DNA from 2 places in the Ensifer sp. ENS07 genome. Region 2 is predicted to be linked to the other one. Evidence: predicted binding sites of a transcription regulator. Region 2 holds the regulator's gene; the other holds the start of a gene.

Region 1 (6,663 bases), on a different contig from region 2:
CCGTGAGCGGCCGGAAGCTTGCCGCCCGCTCCGGCACATGGCTTTCCGAGAGCGCCGGCACCATGAGGCTTTCTGCGCCGAAGCGCGCCATGACCCGGTCGGCGAAGGCGGCAAGCGGACGCTCGCGATCCGGCGTGCCAGAGAAATCCTCCTGCATCACCTCGTATTTTTCGCTCTTCGGCACCGAAAGCCTGAGGATTTCGAAGCCGAAGCCGGCATCGAGATCTTCGTGCACCGCCTGCAGGCGTTCGCGGAAGAGACCCGCGACGCGACGCGGCTCGTTGAGCGGCGAGGACGTGCCGGCGGCGATGCGAAAGACCGCACCGTCGACGCGGAAAAGCAGCAGTTCGAACAGGCGCCCGCCCTCGCCGCGCTTCTCCAGTTCCGGTTTCAGCCGCAACGCCAGTTCTTCCGTCAGGCCCAAAATATCGTCTTCACCCTGGACCGGCTCGCCGAGCCGCCGCTCTGCCGAAAGGGCAGCGACGGGCAACCGTGGCGACAGCGGCTCGTCCTCGCGCCCGAGCGCCTGGTCGAGACGCAGAAGCAGGGTTGCGCCGAACCGGCGGGCGAGCGGTGCGCGCGGCGCCTCGATCAGGTCGCCGATCTGCTTGAGCCCGACCCGGCCGAGTGTTTCGATCGTTTCCTGCGGCAGCCGCAGCGCCGCCATCGGCAAGGGTGCCAGCGCTCGCGCCGCCTCGTCCTCGGCAAGGATAGCGTCGGAGCCGAAACGCGCCACCGCCCAGGAGAGCCCGGCGGACGAAGAGATCGCCGCCCGGGCCTCGACCCCCAGATGAAAGAGGCGAGCGAGCAGATCGTCGAGCAGCGCTTTTTCCCCGCCGAGAAGATGGGCGCAGCCGGTGATGTCGAGAAAGAGGCCGCTGTCGCCGTCGAGCGCGACGAGCGGCGTGTAGCGGCAACACCAGTCCGCCAGCCCTGCAAGCAGCGCCCGGTCGGCGGCGGGATCGGCCGGCAGCACGTCGATCTCGGGACACATGGCCCGCGCTTCGGCGACACCCTGGCCGATATGAAACCCACGCCTTTCAGCGAAACCATCGAGCGCAACGAGACGCATTGCGCTCTTCACCTTGTCGGCGAAGACGACGGGCGGATGCTCAGGACGCCCGCGGGAAAGCCACGAGTTCCCCCAGCGCTTGCGCGCGACCCGATCGGCCGGAAGATGCGGAAAGGTGAGCGACAGAATGCGCTGGTTCTGGATCTGCCGCAGCAGCGGCTGGTAGGGGCTCGACGGGGTAAAGGCGGCGGTCATGGGGGTTCCACTCCAGGAAGAAGCCGAGCGGCGCAGGAGCCCTGCTCTTCTCGGCAATGACGTGAAAGACGGGATGGCCGATGCTGCCGCGAAGCATCGATCCATCCGGTAGCGGTCGCTCGCGCGCCGGCGCCGGCTCGACGAGGAAGCGGAAGAAGGCGCTGCTCGCCTCCTCGTGTCCGGATTGGCGCAGAAGCAGAAGGGGGACGTGGCCAGCGCGCGAGCGCACATGCAGGCGTCGGCTCTCGCTGAGTGCCAGGGCGGCCGGGTTGCCGCGAATTTCAAGGATGACGGCACAGAAGCTCGGCACGGAAAGCGCGGCCTCGGCGATCCAGAGCGCATCCTTTATCGTGCGTGGCAGGCTGAAGACGAGGCCGCGGACATCGAGACCAAAGGCCTTCAGACCCAACCCATAGGGCATGCCCGCCTCGGTGGAAGCCATCGACTGGCTGATCCAGAGAACGGGGGCGGCCGGCTCGCCCTTTTCAAGCCGCGCCCGTTGACAGAGCACGCTGAGTGCTGCGGCAAAACCGGCGGCTGCACCGGCATCGCGCGTCTCGGCATTGCGGATTTCCGTCATGCCTTCGAGCGGCAGGCCGCCTTCGAGAAGGTCGTCCAGATCGGGAACGCCGAGCGCCAGCGCCTTGCGGCCAGGCTCGTCTTCTTCCCGTTGACGGAAGCCGCCGGGATCGGCCGCCTTGGCGGCGCGCACGACGCCCGGAAGCCGACGGTTTTCGATCCTGGCTATGGTTTCTCGGAGCGAAAGTACCGTCTCCCGCTGCACGGCTGTGTCGGCCATGACGGTCAACTCCCATCAGAATGTTCATGTTATGTTCTATTAGATTCCAGAGCTTCCTAAATGAGTCAACAGCCAATTCTAAGAATTTATTCCTGTCTCTGTGGTCAAGGAATTCAACACTCGAAAAACAAAGGCAAAATCGCTATATGGAGGGCAACAAGGAGTGCCTATGGCCCGCATTGACCAGACCGATGATTGGCGGGAACGCCACGCACCGACGCTTACCACTTTCGAGCAGCTTGCGCTGGAGGCCTATGGCCACCTGCCGCAGGAATTCCGCCAGCTGACGACCGACCTTATCATCGAAGTTGCCGACTTCCCGAGCGACGACGTTTTCGAGGACATGGCGCTGGAAACGCCTTTCGACCTGCTCGGCCTCTTCGAAGGCCGCGGCATCAGCGAACGCTTCACCATGGAAACCGGCCAGTTTCCGAACCGCATCACCCTCTACCGCCGCCCAATCATCGACTATTGGGCGGAGAACGAGGAGACGCTGGGTGACATCATCACCCACGTGCTGATCCACGAGATCGGCCACCATTTCGGCCTCTCCGACGACGACATGGAACGGATCGAGGCCAGCGTCGAGCACGTCGGCGGCTGACACTTCATTTGCCTATCATCGCGCGGTGAGGGCCGCCCCTCATCCGCACGATGAGGAAGCCTCTCATCCGCCTGCCGGCACCTTCTCCCCGCAGGCGGGGCGAAGGAAACTCGCGATACGCATCCCAATCGGAGCACGACCGATTCCAGAAAGCAGGCCTCACACGCCGATTGTGAGCATCAACCGCGTCCCCTCGCCCCGCCTGCAGGGAGAGGTTAGTCCTCGGGCTAAACCCGAGGAGAGGGGCAAACCTGCGCGACGGCAAACAGCCTCGACTACTGCTCCGACAGCTTGATATCCGGGGTGTATTCCTTGCCTTCGACCTCCTTCACCACCGCCTGGCCGCACTGCATGTGCTGCGTGTCGGCATTGAAAGCATAGGTGGGCGAGCCATGCAGGCTCCAGCCCTGGTTTAGCGCCGCCGTCACCTTGTGGCAGAAGGAAGCGTCGTCAGGGCCGGTCAGGAAGCGGAAGAGTTTCAAGATCTTGTCTTTCGTTTTTCGATGAGGTCCGCCTTGGCGGCAAGCGTGACGGCCTGGTCGAGGTGCAGCCGCTCGACCATCCGCCCGCTGAGGTTGATGACGCCCTTGCCGGCGTTTTCGGGCAGCGCGAAGGCGGCGATGATCGCGCGCGCCTCGTCGACGGCGATCTGATCGACGCCGAAGCGCTCGTTCGCCGGGCCGATCTGCGCTGGATGGATCAGCATTTTGCCGTCATAACCCATGTCGCGGCCCTGCCGGCATTCCTCGTCGAAACCGGCACCATCGCGGAAATCGTTGAACACGGCGTCGATGACATCGAGCCCGCCGCCGCGCGCGGCAAGCAGGATCTGCATCAGCCAGGGGATGAGATAGGGCCGGCCCGGACGATCCGGAACGCCGGTCTCCTTGCGCAGGTCGTTGAGGCCGACGACGAAACAATCGAGCCTGCCACTGAAGGTACGGCCGGCCTCGGCGATTGCCGGCGCGTTGATCACCCCGCGTGGCGTCTCGATCATTGCCCAGAGGCGCAGCGTCTCCGGCGCATCGTTCTCGTCGAGCCAGTCGGCCGCCGCCTGGATATCCGCCGGGCTTTCGACCTTCGGCAACAGGATGGCGTCGGGATTGGCCGCAAGCGCCGCAGCAAGATCGCCCTGACCATAGTCGGAGCCGATCGCATTGATGCGAATGACAATCTCGCAATCCGGCCGGCTCGCCGTCAGATACTGCACCAGCGCCGCACGCGCTTCCACCTTGCGCTCGGGCGCTACCGCATCCTCGAGATCGAAGATCGCGACATCCGTCGCGAGTTCCGCGACCTTGGCAAGCGCGCGGGCATTGTCGGCCGGCACGCAAAGCACCGAGCGGCGCAGGCGTACAGGGTGATGTTCGCTCGATTTGTTCATGCTTCAGTTGTGCCCGCCTTTGCCGCGTTCCGCAAGACGAGGCGAACCGCCGCACCCCTTTCGAAAGCCCGCCTCTTGCAAGTCCGAAGGCGCGCCCCCACATCGCCATCAGAAAGGTGACGATTATGCAAAGCATTCGCTCTGTTCTCTTTACGGCCGCAGCCCTGACCATCACGTTCGCGGCCTTTGTGCTTACCGCCTCGCTGGCGCTGGCACTGGCCGGCATCGCCGCCGTCGTCGTGGTCGGCAGCGCCATTGCCACCCGGCTGAATTTCAGGCCTGCCCGCGCCACCGCGCGCCCGGCTGCCGCAGGTGCGGCCCAGGGCCAGCGCGAGATGCGCATCTGGAACGACGGCCGCGGCACGATCATCGACCTCTGATCCCCCTGGGTGTCGAAATCGATCCCTGGGCGTCGGAATCGATCCCCGGCGATCATTGCAATCGGGCCGATCCGTGATCGGCTCGAACCCTGTTGGCGGCCTTGAAAAACGTCATGGCTGCGATTTTTTTTCGACCCCATGTCGGATCGGAGATTCCATGTCCGTCCTTGAGGCAGGCCAGCACGGTCCTGGCTCTTCGAACAGGATGGAGAACGATATGGATACCCAGACGCAGCAGCCGGCACCGGTCCTCAACGGCCTTCTGCCCTATCTTCAGGTCGATGGCGCCGCCAAGGCGTCCGAATTCTACCAGCGCGCCTTCGGGGCCAAGGAAGTGGGCCGGCACCCGCTCGACGAGCAGGGCCGCACGATGCACATCCACCTCTATGTCAACGGCAGCTCGCTGATGCTCGCCGATGCCTATCCGGAATACGGTCATCCGCTGGAAAAGCCGCAGGCCTTCACCCTGACGCTCACCGTCGACGACATCGATGCCTGGTGGGACCGTGCGGTTGCCGCCGGCACCGAGGTGGTCATGCCGATCGAGGTGATGTTCTGGGGCGACCGCTACGGCCAGCTCCGCGATCCCTTCGGCGTTCTCTGGGCCATGAACAGCCCGGTGAAGGCAAGCTAAGTCCCTGCAGACAATCGAGATCCGGACGAAGCTCTCGCCGGGCGGGCATTTTCACCCGCCCGGCGAAGCGCATTTGAACAGATTTTCCTTCATTTCGGCGCAAAACTCATCTAAACGCTAGCGCAACATTCTTCTGAAATCGAAGGCCTGAAGTTATGGAAAAATTCGTCAAGCTCACCGGTGTCGCCGCCCCCCTCCCCGTCGTCAACATCGACACGGACATGATCATTCCGAAGGACTACCTGAAGACGATCAAGCGCACCGGCCTTGGCAAGGGCCTCTTCGCCGAAGCCCGCTACAATGAAGACGGCTCGGTCAACCCGGACTTCGTGCTCAACAAGCCGGCCTACCAGAACGCCAGCATTCTCGTTGCCGGCGATAACTTCGGCTGCGGCTCCTCGCGCGAGCATGCTCCGTGGGCGCTGCTCGACTTCGGCATCCGCTGCGTGATCTCCACGTCCTTTGCCGACATCTTCTACAACAACTGTTTCAAGAACGGCATCCTGCCGATCGTCGTCAGCCAGGCTGACCTCGACAAGCTGATGGACGACGCCTCGCGCGGCTCCAACGCCATCCTCTCGGTCGACCTGGAATCCCAGGAAATCACCGGTCCGGACGGCGGTTCGGTCAAGTTCGAGGTCGACGCCTTCAAGCGTCACTGCCTCTTGAACGGCCTCGACGACATCGGCCTGACGCTGGAAAAGGCAACCGCCATCGACAGCTTCGAAAAGACGGTCGGCGCCGCGCGCCCCTGGGCATAAAACGAAGATATGGCGCGCAAGCTCATCTCCTCGGGCTCGCCCTTCGAAAAGACGGCAGGCTATTCGCGTGCCGTCGCGATGGGTGACTGGTGCTTCGTCTCCGGAACGACCGGCTATGACTACGCCACCATGACCATGCCCGAGACGGTGGAAGAGCAGGCGCGCAATTGCCTGAAGACGATCGAGGGCGCGCTGAAGGAAGCGGGCTTCTCGATGAAGGACGTGGTGCGCAACCACTATTACGTCACCGATGCCAGCTTCGCCGACCGGGTGTTCCCGATCTTCGGCGAAGTCTTCGGCGAGATCCGCCCGGCCGCAACGATGATCGTCTGCGACCTGATCCGCCCGGAAATGCTGATCGAGATCGAGGTCACCGCGCTTCGCGGCTGACCCCCCTGATCGCGCCCACCCTCAAAACGATTCCGATTTAAGCCATTATGCGATAGTCCATAGGGCATGACTTCGCCTGACTTACGCTGAACCGGAAGACGCCCATGCAATTTCAAGGCACCGCCGACTATATCGCCGACAAGGACCTGATGATCGCCGTCAACGCCGCGATCCGGCTGGAGCGGCCGCTGCTGGTCAAGGGCGAGCCCGGCACCGGCAAGACCGAGCTTGCCCGCCAGATCGCCGCCGCCCTTGGCCTCGAACTCATCGAATGGAGCGTCAAGTCGACGACCAAGGCACAGCAAGGCCTCTATGAATATGACGCCGTGTCGCGGCTGCGCGACAGCCAGCTCGGCGACGAGCGTGTCAACGAGGTCCGGAACTATATCCGCAAGGGCAAGCTCTGGCAGGCCTTCGAGGCCGATCGCCGCGTGGTGCTTCTGA
Region 2 (5,451 bases):
GATCGCTGGCGCTTTCAAGATTGCAGCTAAGCTATTGAAAAGCCTAAATGAAAAGGCCCGCACCGTGAGGTGCAGGCCTTTAGAAAGTGGCTCCCCGGGCCGGATTCGAACCGGCGACCTGTCGATTAACAGTCGAATGCTCTACCGCTGAGCTACCAGGGATCATCCGCGCCGCTGTTGTGCTGTGCGCTTCAGAAGTGAGGCTGCTAATACGCATGCTTTTCTGATTTGCCAAGCGCTTTTTTCAAAAAAAATGACAAGTTCCGTTGCGAGGCTGTGGAGAAGTCCCCAATTGTGGGAAAACACGCCGGATAGGGAATGATGAATAAAAACAGGAAGCAGACGCATTTCGGCATTGATCCGCAAACACGACAAGTCGTGCTGGGAAAATGGCGTATCGCGTTGCCCGACTCGCCCCTGCTGCGGATCCTGCTGGGTTCGCTGCTGGTGTTTTGTGGTTTTCTCGGTTTCTTGCCCGTGCTGGGCTTCTGGATGATACCGTTGGGCCTGATCGTGCTTTCCCACGACATTCCCTCGGTTCGCCGCCGCCGTCGTCGTCTGGCCGTCTGGTGGGCGCGCTGGCGCGGGAAGGCCAACTCCTCGAACGGCTCCTGAGGCGGACGCCGATTTAACGATCTTGTTGTCGAGGGCAGGGCGGTCGGCAGTTTTCGGTTCCTCGCGGCCGTCCCGTAGCAATTCCGAATCTCTCAACAAGGGCCGTGGCCGCGCAGGCGAATGACCGGTTCCTCGCGGTCTTCCCCTCTGTTGGGGTGCCCTCGAAAACTTTTCGGCAACCCATCAAACGCATAATGCGGTCTCGAATCAGGATGGGGACCGATGGCCAAAGCCACTACGAAACGTCGACGCCGCAGTTCGGGCCGAAGCACCAGCAAACAGGGCGGCATGGCGCCGTGGTATCTGGCCGCAGCGCTCACCCTTGGCGGCGTCATGGCCCACGACCATCGCGCCGAGTTGCGGCACTGGCCGGTGGTTTCCGATGTCATGGCCTTTGCATCGCGATCGGAAACGAAGCCGAAGCCTCAGCGCGCGGTTCCTGAAGCGCAGGAGCGCGTTGCGCAGCAGGCGGATAGGCACAAACCAAATCCGAAGCCCAACCCGGCGACGAAGGTTGTCCTGGCCGCCCCGGTGCCGTCGGTGAATGTCGGCGTCACGCCGCCAACCCCTCTCGTGCGGCCGAATGAAGAGGTGAAGACGGCATCCATCCGTACCGATCAGTTCTATTTTTGCGGCATTCGCAACGACAACTGCGTGATCGATGGCGCGACCTTCGTCTTCCATGGCGAGACGATCCGCGTCGCCGATGTCGATGCACCGCGAATCCGCCAGGCAAGCTGCGACAAGGAGCGTTCGCGCGGCTTCTACGCCAAGCAGCGCCTGCGCGAATTGCTGAATGCAGGCGACTTCAGGCTGATCTCGGCGGGAGGGCGATCAGATGCCAAGGCCGGCGAGAAACTGCGCCTGGTCACCCGCGGTGACCAATCTCTTGGACGTGTACTCGTTTCCGAGGGGCTCGTGCGGCCGTGGGAAGGGCGCCCGACGCCCTGGTGCTGAGATCAGCTGGGAGACGATCGGCGGACATCGTCGATCGTTCTGTGGAAAGTATCCGTCCTGCAATTCGACGGCGCGTTTTTCAGAAAATGCCTCTTGCGGTTTTTCTGCAATCATTCTAAATCCGCGCCAACGCTTGGTTATCCGAGCTGTGAGGCCTCGTGGCGGAGTGGTGACGCAGAGGACTGCAAATCCTTGTACCCCGGTTCAATTCCGGGCGAGGCCTCCAAAAATCTCACCTCGTTAAATTTGGTTTGGCGTTCTGCCTTAGGGCAGCGCGGTAAAATTCGCGACACGTCCGCGCAAGCCACGTCTCCTATGCCTCCGTCGGATCTTATCGCTTCGGTGAATTCGGTAGAGGGGGAACGATGACTCCGCTGAGATCAACCGCATCGGTAGCGTCCGTCAACATTAAGAACGGAGGCAATGGCATCAATGAAAAAGAGACTGATCCTGACGGCGTTGGCGTGTTTTGCGGCGACCGCTATGGAGGCGCGCGCGGACGACCTGGTTTTCCAGCTGAAGAACAACACCGGCGCGGTACTGACGAATTTCTATACGTCGCCGGTCGGCGTCAATGAATGGGAAGACGATGTTTTCGGTCGGCAGGTCCTGAACCCCGGCGAGAGCATGGAGATCACCATTGCCGACGGGCGGGACGTCTGCAAATACGACATGCGATTCGAATTCGAGGAAGGCTCGGCCCTCGATACGACCGAGGACACGCAGGATCTCTGCGAACTCGGCGAATACACGATCCACGAATAAGCGATCTGGATTTCAGGTCGCCTTAAATGGAAAGAGCCTCGCCACTTTCAGTGGCGAGGCTCTTTTGATTCGGCGTTCTGCCTGGAATTCAATGGTAGCGGCGGATCAGCCCGACGAGCTTGCCCTGGATTTTCACGCGATCCGGTCCGAAAATGCGCGTCTCGTAGGCGGGGTTGGCCGCTTCGAGCGCAATCGACGCGCCCTTGCGACGGAAGCGCTTCAGCGTCGCTTCCTCGTCGTCCACGAGCGCCACGATGATGTCGCCGGGATTGGCCGAGTTGCCGTTGCGGATGATCACCGTGTCGCCATCGAAGATGCCGGCCTCGATCATCGAATCGCCCTTTACTTCGAGGGCGTAATGCTCGCCGCTGCCGATCATGTCGAGCGGAACGGTAATGTCATGGGTGTTGTTCTGGATCGCCGAGATCGGCACGCCGGCAGCGATGCGGCCCATCACCGGGACGGAAACAGACGTGCTTTCGGCGACCGGCGCCGGCTTCGGCGTGGCAGGAGCGGCGGCCGGCGGCTTTCCGAGGCTGCCCTCGATCACGCTCGGCGAGAAGCCTCTGCGCGGCTGTTGCTGGCCGGCGGCGTAGGCTTCCGGAAGCTTGATGACTTCGAGCGCGCGCGCCCGGTTCGGCAACCGGCGAATGAACCCGCGCTCTTCGAGCGCCGTGATCAAACGGTGAATGCCGGACTTCGACGCCAGGTCGAGCGCATCCTTCATTTCATCGAAAGACGGCGGTACGCCCGACTCCTTCATGCGTTCGTGGATGAACAGAAGCAATTCCTGTTGCTTGCGGGTCAGCATGGCACGTCGCTCCAGAGGCGTGAAACAAATCAAGAACAGACACTATCTGTTCCATATGTGTTCCGCAAGTGCCTAAAATTCCGTGAATTCAGGCAATTGGCTGCTTCTGTGGGGGCGATTGGTCACTTTTGCGGGAGCGGGGCGGTTTTCGGCGACGGTTGCGTCCCAAAACAGCGCCGGGCAGGCCGGTCGCGCGCGTGATTCGAACGAATCGCGGCTCTCTTCGCGGAGAGACTTAAGTCGCTTGCGAGGCCGAGCAGGCGTCTTCGAACTCCTTCACCGTTTCGGCGCTGTTGTCTTCCGGAAGCACTGCGTCGGCCGCATCGGTCGCAACGGGCGTATCGCCGTCATAAACGAAGGACTGGATGTAGAACGCGAGCGCGCCCTTCCAAACATTGCGTCCATCGATCTGATGGCACGGCACGGCCCGTTCGAAATCGGTCTGGAGTTCATCCACCGTCGCGGCACTGAGCTTGACGTCAGGCATATTGGGCGATGCGACTATCGAAGCGAGAAGCAGGGCGGCAAGCACGGTGATCGTCCACTTGATGAAGGGGTGGGACTACGGGTTGGTAAACGATGTGAACCGCGCTTTCGTTCCGAAGTCCAGCAAGCATGGCGATCACTCTGCCATGTTCAACAGCTCTTTGCCCGCAGGCTGTGGCTGATTTGCGCCAGCCGCTCCATCTCAACCTCGTCTCGGCCGTTCTTCATGGACCGGCGCGGAGAATGCATCGGAGCTGCCAGCTTTCGCATCGGGCCTGGGGCGCGCAAAAATCCCTGCGGGGAAGGGCCTTCACCGTCTCGACAGGCCTCTAAAAAAAGATAACTTTGCGTGGAAAGTGGGGTGGTTGCATGCATAGATTGTCGTTGGTGGTGCTCGGCCTGTTGCTCACGGCTGGAGCGGCGTCTGCCGAAGAAGGGCGTTCGAATATCTGGAAACGGATCAACGCCTGGACGGTGGGATCCGATCCTTCCCTGGGAGGCTCGTGTTACGCGGCGACGAGCTATGACGCCGGCGCTATCCTTCGTATCGGCTTTTATCCGCGGGGATCGACGAACCTGGCGTTTCTTTCGATCGGCAATGCCGAATGGAAATCCATCGAGCCGCAGCGGGAATACGATGTTGCCTTGCAGCTCGACCGTGGTCGTCAGTGGCCGGCCGTTGCGTTCGGTGTTGATCTGACCGGCGCCAAGGCCCTTGTCGTCAACTTTTCCAACACCGACTTCTTTACCGAGTTCGTTCGCAAGAACACCTTGGCGCTGGCCTTCGAGGGGCGCGTCGTCGCGAGCCTCAGCCTGCGTGATTCGATGAAGGCGGTAAGCGAGATGTTCAAGTGCCAGGAGGCGGTGAGCGCCTTGATCCCGAATGGCGATCAGGGAGCGGCGAACGATCCCTTTGCGGGCGCCGGTGGCAATGCGCCGAACAACGATCCCTTTGCCGGCGGCGGCCAGACCAAGTCATCGAAAGATCCTTTCGCCATGTGATGGGCAGTCCGCTTGCCGCGGAGAGGTGAATATTCCTAAAATATTGCCTGGGATCGGCTAGGCACCCTCGACAGCGATGCGGGGACCTATCAAAATGCGGGCAAACGGGGGTTTTGCATGCGTAGATTGCTGGTCGGATTGGTAAGCTGTCTGATCGCCGCGGGATCGGCCGCGGCTGAGGAGTCCGAAATCATCAAGTGGAAGGATGTCGACGGCTGGACCGTTGCTTCCGACACCTCGATGGAGGGCTCCTGCTTCATCTCGTCGGTATTCGACGGCGGGGTCACCTTGCGCCTTGGGTTCTATCCCAAGGGCTCCGAGTCGCCGCTCTATATGAGCTTCGCCAGCGACGACTGGAGGTCGCTCGAGGTCGGCAAAGAGTACGACCTGACCTTCCGCTTCGACAAGACCGATCCCTGGAGCGCTTCGGCGACCGCTGCCGGTGATGCGAGCGGAAAGTTTCTGTTCGTGAACGTCACCGACGCCGAGTTCCTGACGGGCTTCGTGCGCAAGCGGGCCTTGGCCATCGCGTTTGAAGATCGCGTCATCGCGAATCTCAGCCTGCGCGGCACCGGCCCGGCGGCCGACGAGCTGATGAAATGCCAGCGGGCGGTCGACGAGATTATCGCCGACGAGGGCCGCAAGTCCAAGGAGAAGAAAGCCGACCCGTTCAGTGCACCGAGCGAGAAGCGATCGGCGCGGGATCCGTTCAGCCTCTGAAAACAGGTGGCCACGGGATCGGGCAGCGTTTCGCGAAGGCCGGACGGTGGCTTAGCATGGTGGTGTCCCCAGAGAGACTCGAACTGGCGATCTGC

Evidence for each region. The regulator LexA, encoded in region 2, represses DNA repair genes until DNA is damaged. The targets are predictions, from matches to a motif close to TGTTCNNNNTGTGTTCNG.
Region 1: IB277_RS26410 (ImuA family protein) is a predicted target of LexA. The motif match lies at 2,088-2,105, and genes of this name have one in related genera.

What each region holds. Positions count from the first base shown of each region.
Region 1 covers NZ_JACVBE010000010.1:242,259-248,921, reverse strand. Annotated here, with positions in the region: gene IB277_RS26415 (DNA polymerase Y family protein) at 1-1,198, opposite strand, end outside; gene IB277_RS26410 (ImuA family protein) at 1,113-2,066, opposite strand; gene IB277_RS26405 (metallopeptidase family protein) at 2,236-2,670, shown strand; gene IB277_RS26400 (DUF1737 domain-containing protein) at 2,946-3,152, opposite strand; gene IB277_RS26395 (CoA ester lyase) at 3,149-4,054, opposite strand; gene IB277_RS26390 (hypothetical protein) at 4,180-4,434, shown strand; gene IB277_RS26385 (glyoxalase/bleomycin resistance/extradiol dioxygenase family protein) at 4,652-5,068, shown strand; gene leuD (3-isopropylmalate dehydratase small subunit) at 5,224-5,829, shown strand; gene IB277_RS26375 (RidA family protein) at 5,839-6,219, shown strand; gene IB277_RS26370 (MoxR family ATPase) at 6,324-6,663, shown strand, end outside.
Region 2 covers NZ_JACVBE010000001.1:1,321,235-1,326,685, forward strand. Annotated here, with positions in the region: tRNA gene IB277_RS06710 (tRNA-Asn) at 88-162, opposite strand; gene IB277_RS06715 (hypothetical protein) at 322-615, shown strand; gene IB277_RS06720 (thermonuclease family protein) at 838-1,572, shown strand; tRNA gene IB277_RS06725 (tRNA-Cys) at 1,725-1,798, shown strand; gene IB277_RS06730 (hypothetical protein) at 1,996-2,337, shown strand; gene lexA (transcriptional repressor LexA) at 2,426-3,148, opposite strand; gene IB277_RS06740 (hypothetical protein) at 3,384-3,680, opposite strand; gene IB277_RS06745 (hypothetical protein) at 4,004-4,636, shown strand; gene IB277_RS06750 (hypothetical protein) at 4,763-5,356, shown strand.